Regions from separate parts of the Agromyces sp. NPDC055520 genome, predicted to be linked through region 1. Evidence: predicted binding sites of a transcription regulator. Region 1 holds the regulator's gene; each other region holds the start of a gene.

Evidence for each region. Region 1 encodes LexA, which represses DNA repair genes until DNA is damaged. Its sites were predicted from a motif close to TCGAACANNTGTTCGA; they were not measured.
Region 2: the regulator LexA is predicted to act here: its motif matches at 1,574-1,589, upstream of uvrA (excinuclease ABC subunit UvrA).
Region 3: the regulator LexA is predicted to act here: its motif matches at 1,296-1,311, upstream of ACWGST_RS04745 (DUF222 domain-containing protein).

The regions. Positions count from the first base shown of each region.
Region 1 is NZ_JBSHJY010000010.1:53,066-56,341, reverse strand. It holds gene ACWGST_RS06845 (histidinol-phosphate transaminase) at 1-406, opposite strand, end outside; gene ACWGST_RS06840 (LysM peptidoglycan-binding domain-containing protein) at 476-850, opposite strand; gene lexA (transcriptional repressor LexA) at 1,126-1,794, shown strand; gene ACWGST_RS06830 (alpha/beta fold hydrolase) at 1,903-2,670, opposite strand; gene metE (5-methyltetrahydropteroyltriglutamate--homocysteine S-methyltransferase) at 2,798-3,276, opposite strand, start outside.
Region 2 is NZ_JBSHJY010000062.1:9,876-13,151, reverse strand. It holds gene uvrB (excinuclease ABC subunit UvrB) at 1-1,534, shown strand, start outside; gene uvrA (excinuclease ABC subunit UvrA) at 1,645-3,276, shown strand, end outside.
Region 3 is NZ_JBSHJY010000006.1:14,129-17,404, forward strand. It holds gene ACWGST_RS04745 (DUF222 domain-containing protein) at 1-1,267, opposite strand, end outside; gene ACWGST_RS04750 (GNAT family N-acetyltransferase) at 1,404-2,162, opposite strand; gene ACWGST_RS04755 (glutamyl-tRNA reductase) at 2,165-3,276, opposite strand, start outside.

The DNA of each region.
Region 1 (3,276 bases):
GGCCGGCGGTGATCCACTCGGTGCCGGTGCCCGAGGCGAGCAGGCCGTACATGGAGTAAGTCGGCGCGAAGCCCAGCACCGAACGACCCGGCCCGCCGTAGGCCTGCATGATGTGCTGCAGCACCTCGTTGGAGCCGTTCGCCGCCCAGATCTGCGCGGGGTCGAGGCCGTGGCCGAGGTAGTCGGCGAGCGCTCGGCGCAGGGCGGTGAACTCGCGGTCGGGGTAGCGGTTCAGCGTCAGGATCGCCGCGGCCACTCGGGCGACGACATCGTGCGCGACGTCTTCGGGGATCGGATGCGTGTTCTCGTTGACGTTGAGGGCGACCGGCACGGCCTGCTGCGGAGCCCCGTACGGAGTGCGACCACGAAGGTCGTCGCGGATGGGGAGATCGTCGAGGCTCGTCACCACACAAGCCTAACGAGGCGCGTCGGTGTGTTTCAGACGAGCGTCATGCGGCGAACGTGACGAGGGCGTTCACGGAGCGGCCGGCAGCGCGAGCCGCTGCCCGGGTTCGACCGCGGCGTCGTCGAGGCCGTTGATGCGAATGATCTCGTCGATGACCTCGCGCACATCGGCGCTCGGGTCGATCGACTCGGCGATCGCCCAGAGGGAGTCGCCCTGACCGACCGTGACGTACTCGAACGTGGCGCCGACGGCGTCGATGTCGGCGGCCGCGGCCCCCGACCCGAGCACCACGACGAACGCCCAGACCACGAGCGGCAGGGCAGCGAGTGTGGTGAACACGGCGCGCCCGCGACGAGTCAGTCGAAGCCGGGTACGCCCCGAGCTCGGAGCCTGCATCGGTACCGGCATCGAAGCCGGGCCGTTCGTTGCGATCACTGCGCTCATGTCACACCTCCTGTGGGAGTCGCACCCGGCCCTCGGCCGGGAGGGCCGGATGCGAATCTCTGTTCCGAACATACCTTCGATTTTCGAACATTGCAAGCATGAAACTCCGAAGAACCGGGAGAGCGGATCTCCGACACACTCGAACAGATGTTTGCCGCACGCTCGTGAGACGGATACAGTTTCGAATGTCTGCAAGACAGTCGACCAGACACCACCGACATCCGGCCGCACGGCCGCTACGAGGGGCGGAGACCTTGAGCACCGACACCGACGACGTGCAGGCGACGGGCAGGCCTCGCCGCCGCAAGAGTCTGAGCGCCAAGCAGATCGCCATCCTCGAGATGATCCAGCGCTCGGTCTCGAGCCGCGGTTATCCGCCGAGCATGCGCGAGATCGGCGACGCGGTGGGGCTCTCCTCGCTCTCGAGCGTGACCCACCAGCTCAACCAGCTCGAGCTCGCCGGCTACCTGCGGCGCGATCCCAACCGCCCGCGCGCACTCGAGGTGCTCATCGAGTTGCCGGGCGTGACCGACCGCGTCGCCACCTCGAGCGACCCGACACCGATCGGCGATGCGGCGATGGTGCCGCTCGTCGGGCGCATCGCCGCCGGCGTGCCGATCACGGCCGAGCAGCAGATCGACGAGGTCTTCCCGCTCCCCCGGCAACTCGTCGGTAAGGGCGAGCTCTTCATGCTGAAGGTCTTCGGCGAGTCCATGATCGACGCCGCCATCTGCGACGGCGACTGGGTCGTCGTGCGCTCGCAGCGCACCGCCGAGAACGGCGAGATCGTCGCCGCGATGCTCGACGGCGAGGCAACGGTCAAGGTGTTCCGCCAACGCGACGGCCACACGTGGCTGCTGCCGCGCAACAGCGCCTTCGAACCGATCGTCGGCGACGAGGCCGAGGTGCTCGGCAAGGTCGTGGCCGTGCTGCGCGCGGTCTGACGGTCCGCACCGAACGCGCCGGCATCGAAAGGGCCGGCATCGAAACGGCCGGCACCGAAAGGGCGGACACCGAACGTGCCCGGCACGCGAGCGAGCGGATGTCTCCCGTTACGCGGCCACCCGAGCACCGGCGGGTGACACCTCCGGCGCCGTCGGCGCGAAGTCGCGAAGCCACCCGAACACGGCGTCCATGAAGCCGGCGTGATCGTCGCGGAACACCGTGTGCCCGGTGCCCTGCACCGTCTCGACGGTCATGCCCTGACGTCGCAGCTGACGTGCGACCTTCGCCGTGATGAGCAGGCTCTTCTCGGCGAGCACGACGAGCGTCGGCGCCACCAGCCGGGCCGGCGGCACGAGCGGCCGGGTGTCGGCGAAGCCGAGGATCGTGCGCTTGTCCCAGTCGCGAAGCGTCGCGAGTTCGATGTCGACGTCGACGGCGCTCCACTTCGGGTTCATGCGCACGAGCGCCGAGCGTCGGGGCCGCGGGGCGACGGCGAAGAAGGCCTTGAACGCCCAGCCCTTGACGCCCTTCGGGAACGAGAAGGCGGGGTCGATGTAGATCGCGGCACGCGGCGCGAGCCGATCGGCGACGATGCTCGCGACGAGTCCGCCGAGCGAGTGCCCCATGACGATGTCGGGCGAGCCGTCGAGCAGCGGTTCGAGCGTCTCGACGACGTCGCTCGCCCAGGCGGCGGGAGAGTATCGCAGCGCTCGCGGGCTGCGGCCGTGGCCGGCGAGGTCGACCGCGAGCACGCGGAACCCCTGTGCGGCGAGTTCAGCCGTGACGCGATGCCATGCGCGCGAGTCCGACATGATGCCGTGGATGAGGATCGCGGTGCGCGCACCCCCGCCGGATTCGTGGACCGCGAGTTGCATGGCTCGACGGTACCCGCCGCGCCTGTGCGTCACCCCCGCATGAGCCGAGTGGATGCCGCGAACCACGACATCCACTCGGGAGACCGAGCGGATGCCGCGAGCCGCGACATCCACTCGGTCGTCGCCGCTACCCGGCGAGAACCGGCGCCGTCAGCGACGCCCGCACCGCCGCCGTCGCCTCGACCAGGTGCCGCAGCGACTCGACGGTCTCGTCGTAGCCGCGGGTCTTCAGGCCGCAGTCGGGGTTGACCCAGAGCCGCGTCGCCGGAATCGCCCCGGCCGCGCGCTCGAGCAGCGCCTGCACCTCCGCGACGCCCGGCACGCGCGGCGAGTGGATGTCGTAGACGCCCGGACCGATGCCGTGGTCGAACCCGCTCGTCTCGAGGTCGTCGACGACCTCCATGCGGCTGCGGGCCGCCTCGATCGAGGTGACGTCGGCGTCGAGGTTCTTGATCGCGTCGATGACGACGCCGAACTCCGAGTAGCAGAGGTGCGTGTGCACCTGCGTGCCGGGCACGGCGCCGCCCGTCGCGAGGCGGAACGAGCCGACCGACCAGTCGAGGTACGCGGGCTGGTCGGCGAGCTTCAGCGGGAGCAGCTCCCGCA
Region 2 (3,276 bases), on a different contig from region 1:
CCGCAAGTTCGTGTCGATGCAGTACCAGCGCAACGACGTCGACTTCTCGCGCGGCAACTTCCGCGTTCGGGGCGACACGATCGAGATCATCCCCATCTACGAAGAGCTCGCGATCCGCATCGAGATGTTCGGCGACGAGATCGAGGCGCTCTACAGCCTGCATCCGCTGACCGGTCAGGTCGTCGCGAAGCTCGACTCGGTGCCGGTCTTCCCGGGCTCGCACTACGTCGCGAGCACCGAGGTGATGCAGCGCGCGATCGGCACGATCCGCGTCGAGCTCGAAGAGCGGCTCGCCGAGCTCGAGCGCGAGGGCAAGCTGCTCGAGGCGCAGCGGTTGCGCATGCGCACGACGTTCGACCTCGAGATGATGGAGCAGATCGGGTTCTGCTCGGGTATCGAGAACTACTCGCGGCACATCGACGGCCGCCAGGCGGGTGAGGCGCCGCACTGCCTCCTCGACTACTTCGCCGACGACTTCCTCGTCGTGATCGACGAGTCCCACGTCACGGTGCCGCAGATCGGCGCGATGTACGAGGGCGACTCCTCGCGCAAGCGCACGCTCGTCGAGCACGGGTTCCGCCTCCCGAGTGCGCTCGACAACCGGCCGCTCAAGTGGGACGAGTTCAAGGCCCGCGTCGGCCAGACGGTCTACCTCTCGGCGACCCCCGGGCGTTACGAGATGGGCATCGCCGACGGCGTGGTCCAGCAGATCATCCGCCCGACGGGGCTCGTCGACCCGCAGATCGTGGTGAAGCCTTCGAAGGGGCAGATCGACGACCTGCTCGAAGAGATCCGCACCCGCGCCGATCGCGACGAACGCGTGCTCGTCACGACGCTCACGAAGAAGATGGCCGAAGAGCTCACCGACTTCCTCACCGAGGCGGGGGTGCGCGTGCGCTATCTCCACTCCGACGTCGACACGTTGCGGCGGGTCGAGCTGCTCACCGAGCTCAGGGCGGGCGTCTACGACGTGCTCGTCGGCATCAACCTCCTCCGGGAGGGGCTCGACCTGCCCGAGGTCTCGCTCGTCGCGATCCTCGACGCCGACAAAGAGGGCTTCCTCCGTTCGTCGACCTCGCTCATCCAGACCATCGGCCGTGCCGCGCGAAACGTCTCGGGCGAGGTGCACATGTACGCGGACGTGCTCACCGACTCGATGAAATCGGCGATCGACGAGACCACGCGGCGTCGTGACATGCAGATCGAGTACAACCGGGTCAACGGCATCGACCCGCAGCCGCTCCGCAAGCGCATCGCGGACATCACCGATGTGCTCGCGCGAGAAGAGGCCGACACCGCGGCACTCCTCGCCGGCCGCGATGCGAGGAAGAAGACCTCGGTGCCGAACCTCCGTCGCGAGGGCATCGCGGCGGCCGGTGCCAATGACCTCGAAGACATCATCCGCGATCTGAACGACCAGATGCTGATCGCCGCCGGCGAGCTGAAGTTCGAGCTCGCGGCTCGACTTCGCGACGAGGTCTCCGATCTGAAGCGCGAGCTCCGGCAGATGGAGAAGGCCGGGCATCTCGACTGAGTCGTGACCGGTGACACGTCGGCGGAGTTCAGCCCCGATTCGAACGTATGTTCGCTCAGAGCACGTGTGGCCGCGGCATCCATGTCGGTGGCGCTCTCTAAACTCGAAGGGTGCCAGTTTCACGTCTCGATGCCCATTCGCGCCTGAGTGTCCGCGGAGCCCGCGTGCACAACCTGCAGAACGTCGACGTCGAGATTCCGCGCGACGCGATGGTGGTCTTCACCGGGCTCTCGGGCTCGGGCAAGTCGTCGCTCGCCTTCGACACGATCTTCGCCGAGGGGCAGCGGCGCTACGTCGAGTCGCTCTCGGCGTACGCCCGTCAGTTCCTCGGGCAGGTCGACCGGCCCGACGTCGACTTCATCGAGGGGCTGAGCCCCGCGGTCTCGATCGATCAGAAGTCGACGAACCGCAACCCGCGCTCGACCGTCGGCACGATCACCGAGATCTACGACTACATGCGACTGCTGTGGGCGCGCATCGGCGTGCCGCACTGCCCGGTGTGCGGTGAGCGCATCCAGCGGCAGACGGTGCAGCAGATCGCCGACCAGCTCATGGAGCTGCCCGAGGGCACGCGCTACCAGGTCGTGAGCCCGGTCGTGTCGAAGAAGAAGGGCGAATTCGTCGACCTCTTCCGTGATCTCGCGGCGCAGGGCTACTCGCGCGCCGTCGTCGACGGCGAGGTGATCCGCCTCGACGACCCGCCGAAGCTCAAGAAGCAGATCAAGCACGACATCTCCGTCGTCATCGACCGTCTCGTGGCCGCGCCCGAGCTGCTCGGGCGGCTCACCGACTCGCTCGAGACCGCGCTCCGGCTCACCGACGGGCTCGTGCAGATCAACTACGTCGACGAGACGGGGCCCGCGGCCTGGGCCACCTTCTCCGAGAAGCTGTCGTGCCCTAACCAGCACCCCATCCAGCTCACCGAGATCGAGCCGCGCACGTTCTCGTTCAACGCGCCGTTCGGCGCGTGCCCCGAGTGCTCGGGTCTCGGCACCCGCATGTCGGTCGACGACGCGCTGCTGCTCGGCGACCAGAGCCTCAGCATCGCCGAGGGCGTCATCCTGCCGTGGACCTCGCAGGGCAAGAGCCTCTACAACTACTACGAGAAGCTGCTCGGCGGCCTCGCGCGCGACCTCGGTTTCTCGCTCGACACCCCGTGGGAGGAGCTCGACGAGACCGCCCGCCAAGCGGTGCTGCGCGGCGACAACTTCGAGGTCAAGGTCAAGTGGCGCAACCGCTACGGCCGCGAGATGAGCTACACCTCGGGCTTCGAGGGCGTCGTGCCCTACATCGAGCGGCAGTACCTGCAGGCCGAGACCGACGTGCAGCGGGCCCGTTGGTCCGAGTACCTCCGCGAGGTGCCGTGCCCGGTCTGCGACGGCAAGCGGCTGAAGCCCGAGGTGCTCTCGGTACTCATCCACGACCACAGCATCGCCGACGTCGGGCTGCTGAGCCTCACCGACGCCCGTTCGTTCATGGACCGCCTCGAGCTGACCGATCGCGAGCAGGCGATCGGCGCCCAGGTGCTGCGCGAGATCAAGCTGCGACTCGACTTCCTGATCAGGGTCGGGCTGAGCTACCTCGACCTGTCGCGGGCGGCGGCCACGCTCTCGGGCGGTGAGGCGCAGCGCATCCGCCTCGCGACGCAGATCGGCTCCGGCCTGACCGGCGTGCTCTACGTGCTCGACGAACCGAGCATCGGCCTCCACCAGCGCGACAACCGCCGCCTCATCGACACGCTC
Region 3 (3,276 bases), on a different contig from region 1:
AGAGCAAGATGCCGCTAGCGAGATCGGTGCGACCGTCGTCTCGCAACCAATGGTCGATGTGATGCGCTTCGCACCATGAGGGCGGCCGGGTGCAGTCGGGATCCAAACAGCCGCCGTCGCGAACCGCGAGCGCCGCCTTCTGTGCTGCGCTGAAGAGTCGCCGGTCGCGACCGAGGTCGATGCAGACGCCGTCTTCGTTGAAGAGGAACGGGTGCGAGCCCTCGCAGAGATCTGCCCGAGCATCGGCGAGGGGGATGCGGTCGGGATGCCCTTCGATGATGCCCGTGCCGTCTCCGGTGCGGAGTGCGTGTTCGTTCACGACGAGCTGCACCAACGGCTTCTTCTCGTTGAGCAACCGTGACGGGTCGACACTCGCGCCCGCACGAAGCAGTTGCACGAGCCCTTCGGCGGCATCGCGCTCACGAGTCGCCCGCACCGCCGCGTACGAGGCATCACCCCGAACCGGGTCGCCGAAGCCGCGCCGCACCGACCTGGGCAAGCGCCGCGGATGGGTGAGCTGATCGAACACACTCTTGACGAGCATGCCGCTCTCGGCGTCGAGTTCGAACTCGCCGCGAACCATGCCGTCTGCCTTCACCCACACCCGCCAGAACTGCGCGTCGCGTTGGTGCTCCGCCCGCGCCGCTACGCCGGCCGCATCGATGCCGTCACGGGCCTGTCGGGCGAGCCGTCGCGCAGCATCGGCGTGAAGGTTTCGACACTCGGCGATCACGCTTGAAAGTGCGGCGGCGAGCAACGGTTCATCGGCGTCGCCGCCCGGTTCACCGAGCCCGGATCGAATCGCATCGGCGACCGCCACCGTCACCAGACCGTCGGCGACGGCTCGGGCCAACTCCGAGAACCACGGGGTCGCCGGTTCAGGCAGGAGCCCTGCGAGTTCGGGATCATCGCGGCGTGCGGCGCGGAGTTCGACCGCGGCCTCAGTCTCGGAAACCATCTGGCCGACTTCGATGAGCGTGGTGGTCTCACGTTTGGACGCATGGGTGATCGACTGCAGCAACCCACCCGCGTTCGCGTGACCGGCGCGCTGCGCGAGCCCGTGCATGCCGAACGCGACCTTGGACCGCCGAACGACCTCGGCGGCCGCGAGCGCTTGTGCTCGCTCAGCCTCGTGTCGCAACGCCGTGATCGCCTCGACCGACTTCAGGAGCGCAGCATCGTCGAGCGTGCTGAATGCCCCCGGAACGCCCGCGCTCGCCGACAGCACTGCAGCGATGCCGCCGTAGTCGGGGAGCGTTTCGGTCATGCTTCATTGTCTCGCGAGCCGCCGACATTCGAACATACGTTCCACAACCTGTGGATAACTCTGTGGAGAGAGGGTGAGCGGGAGGTGAAATGAGGAAGGACGGAGGGGCGGAGGAGGCGGGGGCGGAAGGGGCCCCTTACGCCCGTGCCGCCGCCCACTCTCGCCGCAGTACGCCGTACACCGCGGTGTCCTGCCACTCGCCGTCGTTGTACTGCTCTTCGAGGATCGTCGCCTCACGCCGCATGCCGAGCCGCTCGCACAGGGCGGCGGATGACCCGTTTCGCGCATCGAGGAACGCCTGCACCCGATGCGGATGCAGCGTGCCGAACACGAAGTCGCGGATCGCCGCCGCGGCCTCGAGCGCATAGCCCTTGCCCTGGAAGTCGGGGTGCACCACCCAGCCGAGTTCGAGCTGGGCGTGCTTGACGCTCGAGACGCGCACCATCATGTCGCCGATCACCCGGGCGCCCTCGCCGTCTGTCAGACCCGCACCCGCGCCCGTCGAGGGCGTGCCGGGCAACGTCATCGCGAGCACGAAGAAGTCGCCGTCGCCCGCGAGCACACGACCGGCCGCGCGCGTCGCGGTGTGCTCGTACGCCTCGGCCTGATCGCGCTCGGGCCACGGCAGATAGGTGAGCACCTCGGGAATGCGCTGGTACTCGTACACATCGGGGGCGTCGGATGCCTCGAGCGGTCGCAGCACGAGACGCTCGGTGCTGATCGGGGTCGCCGACAACATGCCCGCATCGAACGGGAAGCGAAGCGCGGGCGGACCGTCGGCAGCGGCCGCCGCGGCACGGTCGAGCGAGCCGGCCGTGGTCGCGCCGGCCGTGGCCCCCGCAGCGCCGACCACGGCAGAACTCGATGTCTGGGTCTCAGGTGCGTTCTCGTGCATCGTCACGAAGCGTAGCGCGCGCCCCCGACACGGCCTGGTGCGGGCAGCACCTGCCCCGCGGCATCCACCTCGGAAGTCACGCCGAAGACCGCGGCGATGCCGTCGATCCAGGCTTGCTGCTCGCCGTCACGCGCGAGTTCGCGCGACCGCACCATCGGGGTGTGCAGCAGCACGCCGACCAGGTGGCGCAGGGCTTCTTCGGTGCGTCCGTCGGCGTCGCCGCGTGAGCGGGCGCGTTCGATCTCGCCGTCGAGCAGGTCGAAGACGTGGCGGCGCAGGGCGACGACGGCGGGTGCGAGTTCTTGCGCTTCGCGGGCCTCGCCGAACGCCCGCGCGGCGCCGCCGACGATGGCGCGCGCGGCATCGGTGGCCCCGAACTCCTCGAGCGGGGCGTGGATGCGGATCGTCTCGAGGTCGAGCAGCTCGACACCGGGCACCTCGACGACGTCGGGCGCCACATTGCGTGGCAGCCCCAGGTCGATCACGAGCTGGCGTTCGACGGGCGCGTCGGCCGCGTCGTCGACACGGCTGAGCGGCCGAGCGGATGCCGCGGGGCGGGCGGATGCCGCACCCTCAGCCGCGCCACCAACTCCCGCGACCCGCGCCCGCCCCGCCACGAGCAGCGCCCGGTCGACGACGTGGTGCTCGGCCGTGGTGCACGTGACGATGACGTCGGATCCCGCTGCCGCCACGGCGACGTCGCGTCGCCCGACGGCCTCGATGCCGTGACTCGCGGCGAACTTCGCGGCGCGGCCCGAGGGGGAGAAGACCCGTACGTCGGTGACACCGCGGTCGCGGAGCGCCGCGAGCGAGGCGCCCGCGAACCGGCCCGTGCCGACGAGCAGCACGCGCGTCGCGGCCCAATCGGTGACGCGGCTCTCGGCGAGTTCGAGGGCGAGGCGCACGACCGATCGGCCCTCGTTGCCGATGCCGGTCTCGTTCTTCACCCTGCGCGAGATCTGCGATGCACGCTGGAACAGGCGCTCGAGGTCTGGTGTCGTCGTGCCCTCGGCACGGGCGCGTTCGAGCGAGCGGCGCACCTGCCCGGCGATCTCGCCCTCGCCGATGACGACGGATTCGAGCCCCGAGGCGACCGCGAAGAGGTGGTCGGCGA